2 regions of the Micrococcus sp. GbtcB5 genome follow, and region 1 is predicted to be linked to the other one. Evidence: riboswitches for the same ligand, from Rfam matches in the RefSeq annotation. Region 1 holds a riboswitch; the other holds the start of a gene.
What was found. A riboswitch is a leader RNA that binds a small molecule or an ion and turns the genes downstream of it on or off. The one in region 1 is predicted to bind S-adenosylmethionine.
Positions count from the first base shown of each region.

Region 2: linked by a shared signal. The riboswitch ahead of KVS67_RS06510 (flavin reductase family protein) and the one ahead of KVS67_RS04660 (bifunctional o-acetylhomoserine/o-acetylserine sulfhydrylase) in region 1 are both predicted to bind S-adenosylmethionine.

Region 1 is NZ_JAGXJK010000009.1:28,613-31,982, reverse strand. It holds gene KVS67_RS04665 (homoserine O-acetyltransferase) at 1-456, opposite strand, end outside; gene KVS67_RS04660 (bifunctional o-acetylhomoserine/o-acetylserine sulfhydrylase) at 453-1,820, opposite strand; SAM riboswitch class IV at 1,951-2,066, opposite strand; gene KVS67_RS04655 (VOC family protein) at 2,230-2,880, shown strand; gene KVS67_RS04650 (CPBP family intramembrane glutamic endopeptidase) at 2,899-3,370, opposite strand, start outside.
Region 2 is NZ_JAGXJK010000013.1:47,752-51,121, reverse strand. It holds gene KVS67_RS06520 (MFS transporter) at 1-455, shown strand, start outside; gene KVS67_RS06515 (cold-shock protein) at 666-869, opposite strand; gene KVS67_RS06510 (flavin reductase family protein) at 1,108-1,632, opposite strand; SAM riboswitch class IV at 1,706-1,825, opposite strand; gene KVS67_RS14030 (hypothetical protein) at 2,018-2,569, shown strand; gene KVS67_RS06500 (RNA-binding S4 domain-containing protein) at 2,682-3,050, opposite strand; gene hisD (histidinol dehydrogenase) at 3,061-3,370, opposite strand, start outside.

The DNA.
Region 1 (3,370 bases):
CACGGCACGCCACGCGCCGATCCCGAGGTGGTCGGCCAGGCGCCGCTCGGCCTCGACCGCGTCCCGCAGCGTGAGGAACGGGAACCGGGAGCCCCAGGGCCGCCCGTCGGGGGCGGGCGTCGAGGGCCCGGTGGAGCCGTGGCAGCCGCCGATCATGGCGGGGGCGACCACGAACCACCGGTCCGTGTCCACGGCGCGGCCCGGGCCGACGAGGGCGTCCCACCAGCCCGGCGTCGGGTCCTCCTCGTGCGCGGCCACGTGCGCGTCGCCGGTGAGGGCGTGCAGCACGAGCACGGCGTTGGCGCCGTCGGCGGCGAGGGTGCCCCAGGTCTCGTAGGCCAGCTCGACGTCGGGCAGCAGCCCGCCGGTCTCGGTGCGCAGCTCGCCGACCCGCAGACGGTGGCGGCCGCCGCGGGGCAGCGCGGTGCGCGACGGACGCGTGGCGACGGCGGTCATGCCCGCTCCCCCGCTTCGTCGTCGCCGCGGCGAGCGGCGGCCGCGAAGCCGCGTTCGAGGTCGGCGAGGATGTCCTCGATGTCCTCCACGCCGAGCGAGAGCCGCACCAGGCCGGGGGTGACGCCGGCGGCGCGCTGCTCGTCGTCGGTGAGCTGGGAGTGGGTGGTCGAGGCCGGGTGCACCACGAGCGAGCGGACGTCGCCGATGTTGGCCACGTGGTGGTGCAGGGTGAGCCCGTCCACGAACGCGGCCCCGGCCTCTCGGCCGCCCGCGATCTCGAAGGAGACGAACGCGCCCGCGCCCTTCGGCAGGTAGCGCTGGGCCCGCTCGTGCCACGGGCTGGACTCCAGGCCGGCGTAGACCACGCGCTCGACGTCGTCCCGGCCCTCGAGCCAACGGGCGACGGCGGCCGTGTTGGCCACCTGCCGCTCCATGCGCAGGGACAGGGTCTCCAGGCCGAGGTTCACGAGGAACGCGTTGAACGGGGAGATGGCCGAGCCGTAGTCGCGCAGCAGCTGCACGCGCGCCTTGAGGATGAAGGCCAGGTTGGCGCCGAGCGGCGAGCCCACCCCGAGGTCCCGCGCGTAGACGAGGCCGTGGTACGACTCGTCCGGCTCGTTGAAGCCGGGGAAGCGCTCGGCGTGCTGGGCGTAGTCGAACGTGCCGGCGTCGACGATCACGCCCGCGATGGCCGCGGCGTGCCCGCCGAGGTACTTCGTGGCCGAGTGGGTGACGATATCGGCGCCGTGCTCGATCGGACGCAGCAGGTACGGGGTGGCCAGCGTGTTGTCCACGATCAGCGGCACGCCGGCCTCGTGGGCGGCGTCGGCGACGGCGCGCACGTCCAGGACGTCCCCGCGCGGGTTGCCGAGGGTCTCGCCGAAGAACGCCGTGGTGTTCGGCCGGACGGCGGCGCGCCAGGACTCGAGGTCGTCCGGGTCGGTCACGAACGTCGTCTCGACGCCGACCTTGGCGAGGGTGTGCTTGAACAGGTTCTGCGTGCCGCCGTAGAGGCTGGCCGAGGCGACCACGTGGTCGCCGGCGCCGGCGAGGTTGAGGATCGCGAACGTCGTCGCCGCCTGACCGGAGGCCAGCAGCAGCGCGCCCACACCGCCCTCGAGCGCGGCGATCTTCTCCTCCACCGGGCCCTGCGTCGGGTTGCCGATGCGGGTGTAGAGCGGGTCGAGGTCCTTGAGCGCGAACCGGTCCGCGGCCACCTGGGCGGACGGGAAGTCGTACGAGGTGGTCTGGAAGATCGGCAGGGCGGTCGCACCGAAGGCGTGCTGGCCGACGGCGACGCCCGCGTGGACCTGCGCGGTGGAGAAGCCCCAGGCGTCGGGGGTCGGGGTGGTCTGGTCGGTCATGGCGGACCCTCCTGAGGGGTTCAGGGGCCGGACCCGGCCGCCCCGCCCGCCGGCCGACGTGCCGATCCGGGGACCGGCGTCGTCGAGGTGCCGGAGATGACCCGGCGCCGTCGAGAGGGGCCGTGGGATCGGCCCGCGCTTGCCGGCACCCGTTGTGGGGCCGGCCTGGTCGTCACCCGGGGCACCCCACCGCGGAAGGAGGGTTGCCGGTCAGCATGCCGGGGCCTGTTGCTGACTCTCGTGACCGTGTCTCCGAGTGTAGCCCGCCGCCCCGCCACGATTTCGTCACGCGTGTCACACGCGGATACGCTCTCCGCACGGGGGCACCCGACCCGTCAAGGGCTCGACGCCCCCCGACTCGCACCAGGTCAATCCCCGGGGCAGCCCGGGAACGGAGAGGAACAGCGCAGTGCACACCTGTCGCATGGACCACGTGTCCTACGCCGCCGGCCCCGAGGGCCTGGACGCCACGGTCGCCCGCATCGCCGAGACGCTGGGCATCGAGCGGATCAAGGGCGGTGTCCACCCCCGCTTCGGCACGCAGAACGCCCTGTTCCCCATGGCGGGCAGGCAGTATCTGGAGGTCGTCGAGGCCCTGGACCACCCGGCCTCCCTCAGCGCGCCGTTCGGCCAGCTCGTGCGCGCCCGCACCGAGCAGGGCGGCGGCTGGATGAGCTGGGCGGTGGCCACCACGGACATCGGCCGGTTCGAGCGCCGCCTCGGCCGTGAGGCCGTCCCCGGCAACCGTCGCTTCCCGGACGGCCGGGAGCTGTCCTGGCGGCAGATCGGCGTCAAGGGAACCCTCGCGGACCCGCAGCTGCCGTTCATCCTGCGCTGGGCCGACGGTCAGGAGGACATGCACCCCTCGCAGGCGGCCGAGCCGCAGGCCACCATCGAGCGCCTGAACATCGCCGGCTCCCCCGAGCGCCTCGCCGAGTGGCTCGGCGACGACGAGGACGGCCAGGTCCAGGACGTGAACATCGAGTACGTCGCGCCCTCCGGCACCCCGGGCATCGTCTCGGTCACCTTCCGCACCCCGAAGGGCGAGGTCACGCTCTGAGCGCGGGGGCGGGGCCGCTCAGCCGAGCAGCCCCGCCCGCGCCAGCAGCGGGTAGCCGACGAACCCGACGGCGTCCAGCAGCGTGTGCGCGATGACCAGCGGCATCACCCGGCGCACCCGCAGGAACACGAGCGCGAACACCACGCCCATCAGGGCGTTGCCCACGCCCGGCCCGATCCCCTGGTACAGGTGGTACGCCCCGCGCAGCAGCGCGAGGGCGAGCACGACGACCGCCACGCGGGTCGGCAGGTACAGCCCTTCGGCGCTCACCCACGACGACGGCACGGCCGGCGCCGGATCGTGCGCCAGGCCCGCGGCGCGCAGCCGCTGCAGATACCCGAGCCGGTCGACGAGCCAGGCGCCCACGATGACCTCCTCCAGCAGTCCGTGCCGCAGCGCGGAGAGCAGCAGGACCGGTACCTGGTACCAGCTCTCCCCGAGCGCCGCGCCGACGATCGCCGTCGTGATCCCCAGGGCCCGGCCGGCGGCG
Region 2 (3,370 bases), on a different contig from region 1:
CCGCGGCGGCCGTGTCCGGGGTGGTGGGGGTGCTCTCCCGGATCGGGTGGAGCCGGCGGATGAGCTCCGGAGACCGGCCCACCACCCTGCTGGCCGTGATCTGCCTGGGTGCCGTGGCCGGCGTCGTGGTGTTCCTCGCCGCGGACCTGCTGGACCTGCCGGCCCTGCTGTGGGTGGGCGCCGCGGTGCACGGCCTGACGGTGCTGGGCGCCAACGTGGTGATCAACGCGGGCCTGCTGAGCGAGGTGCCGGCCGAGCGGCTCGGCCGTGCGACCGGGGCGAACTCGATGGGCATGTACGCCGGCTTCGCCCTGGGCCCGCTGCTGATGGGCCTGCTGCGCGACGTCACGGGCGACTTCCGGGCCGGCTTCGCGGTCGTCGCGGCCGGGTATCTGCTGGCCCTGGGCGTGGTGCTGCTGCTGCGTCGCCACGTGGGTCGGCGGGGCGCGGCCTGACGCGCAGGGCCAGGACGAGGCCCACCCCGGAGGACCGCGCCTCAGCGACATCACCGCAGTGCAGCCCTGCGGTGATGTCGCAGCGCCGCGGTCGAACGGGCGTACGGCGGAGTGCGGCGCAGTGCGCGGCGGGGCGTGGACGCCTGACACACGACGACGCCCCCGGTCCGTGTGGACCGGGGGCGTCGGAAGCCGTGCGTCAGGCGAAGATCAGAGCTTCGTCACGTTGGCGGCCTGGAGGCCCTTGGGGCCGTCCTGGGTCTCGAACTCGACGCGGTCGTTCTCCTGGAGCTCCTTGAAGCCGTTGCCCTGGATGGCGGAGAAGTGCACGAACACGTCCGCGGAGTTGTCCTCGGGGGCGATGAAGCCGTAGCCCTTCTCAGCGTTGAACCACTTGACAGTACCGACAGCCATGATGGTGTCCTTTCGATGTGCCCCCGCGGTGCGGTGGCGGTGTTGGACCGCGGCCCGGATGTGGGACGCGGGTGAAGCGGCGAGACTGAACCGCTTGCCCAACACTCATCGACGCCGGCGATGCCGGGCTGACGAGCAGTGAAGATGGCGGGATACAGCTTGATCAACTTCAGGCTCCATCATTGCACGGATCTCGCCGACCGGGAACCAGGGGCCTGATTGTTCACCTGGAGTTCGCTCAGAGCACGCGCAGGCCGTGGAAGAGGTTGCGGTGCAGGGCGGCCGGGGGAGCGGCGTCCGTGTGATCCGCGAAGGCCGTCACCTCCAGCAGCACCACCGTGTGGTCGCCCGCCGGGACCTCGGCGTGCACCCGCGTCTCGAGCCAGAGCGAGGAGCCCCCGATCAGCAGGGCGTCATGCGGGCTGCGGTGCACGTCCAGACCGGCGAAGCGGTCGCCCTCGCGGGAGGCCAGCTGACGGCACAGCGGCGTCTGGTCCGCCGCGAGCAGGGAGACGCCGATCGCCCCGGCCCGGCGCAGGCGCGGCCAGGTGCGGGAGCTGTTCTGTGCGGAGAAGGACACGAGGGCCGGCTCCCAGGAGATGCCCACGCCGAAGGACGAGGACACCATCACCTCGGGGACGTCGTCGGCGAGGCCCGCCAGCGCGACGACCCCGGTGGGGAATGCCGAGAGGCCGGAGCGGAGGTTGCCGAGGGACAGGTCGGTGTCCCACGCGGCGGTGTGGGGTTCGTGGGTCAGGGTCATGGCGCGCGTCCTCTTCCGATGACTGGCGCGGCTCCGCAGACGGCGGGAACGCGGATCGCCCGGATCCGCGGAGGCGCGGTACTTGCCCGTCGGGGTGTCCGAGGGGCCGAATCATCACCTGGAGCACCCCACTACTGCGTGAGAGGGTTGCCGTCCCGCCGGCCAGGGCCGTGAATGACGGGAACTCGTGATTCTGGGGATCAGCCTACGGAGGGGTCCGTGGGGTGGTCAAAGCGCGGCGGTCGCGCGGCGTCATCCGAGCTGCCCGATGTGATGCTTGACACACCGCGCATCGCCAGCCAGGATCAAGCCACTCGAGAGGGGGGCTCGAGACCGCAGCCCGCGGCCCCGCAATCGGTTCTCTGAGAGGGATCGGATCATGCGGATGGACATCGAGAAGAAGCGTGCGGCATTGTCGGCCGCCGTGGTCGTCGCGGCTCTCCTCGGTATCGCCATCTCGGGATGCTCCGCTTCCCCGGGCAGCGTCTCCTCCACCGCGAAGGCATCCACCGCTGCGGCGTCCTCCGTCACCGTGACGTCAGCGGCCCCCTCAGCAACCCGGTCGGCCTCCGCCACCGGTTCGTCCGCGTCGTCACCCGCCGGTGAAGAAGCACTCCCCGCCGCGCTGTTCGAGGAGGACGGGATGACGTTGGTCGAGTACACGCGCCGGCATCCGGATGCGGACCATCTCGACCCGGAGAAGGAGTCCGTCCTGGAGGAGGCGGTCGGGACGGGCACACAGCAGATCACCGTGGACGCCCAACAGGGTGCGGTCCTTCGGGTCATCGTGCTGTGTCCTTCGGATGCCACCGGTGAGACGGAGATCCTGACCTCACGGAGTGGCGGGGGAACGAAGACCTGGATGGCCGGGTCGGAGGCGCTGTGCGGCGGCTGGTCGGCGGCGACTCCCCCCCCGTGGATGAGGCGGGGCCGATGACGTTCACCGCCACGGTGGACAACGACAAGCCGTTCCGGATGGTGCTGACCGCACCCTCCGCATGAGGCCGCCATCACGACGGCGGATGACGGCGCGGGGAGGACTGAGTCGCTCAGCGTCGGTCGCGGCCGCGCAGCGCGTCCAGCTGCCGGCGGTCACGCTTGGTGGGCCGGCCCGCGCCGCGCTCGCGGTACGGCACCGCGAGCAGCTCACGCGGCACGGGCGGCGGGGAGTGGTCCACATACTGCTGCCGGGCCACGGGGGCACCCACCCGCTTGGCGATCAGCCCCGTGACCTCGAGGATCCGCTCACGTCCGTCCTGGCGCACCCGCACCCGGTTCCCGACGACGACGGGCGTCGCCGCCTTCACGGGCTCGCCGTCGATGCGCACGTGGCCCGCGCGCACGGCCGCCGTGGCCGCCGACCGGGTCTTGTACAGCCGCACGGCCCACAGCCACGCGTCGATGCGGACGCCGCTCACGCCCGCCCCCTCACGCGAAGCGGGCGCGGATCGCGGCGCCGTGCGCGGGCAGGCGCTCGTCCTCGGCCAGCACGCCGATCCCGTCCGCGACCTCCTCGAGCCCGGTCTCCGTGTAGCGGATGCGCTGCTGCAGGCGCAGGAACGTCACGGTGTTCAGACCGGAGGAGTGCCGGGCCGTCCCCGAGGTGGGGAGCACATGGTTGGACCCGGCCGAGTAGTCGCCCAGCGGCACGGGGGCGTACGGGCCCACGAACACGGCGCCAGCGTTGCGGATGCGCCCCACGAGGGCCTCGGGGTCGCGCGTCTGGATCTCGAGGTGT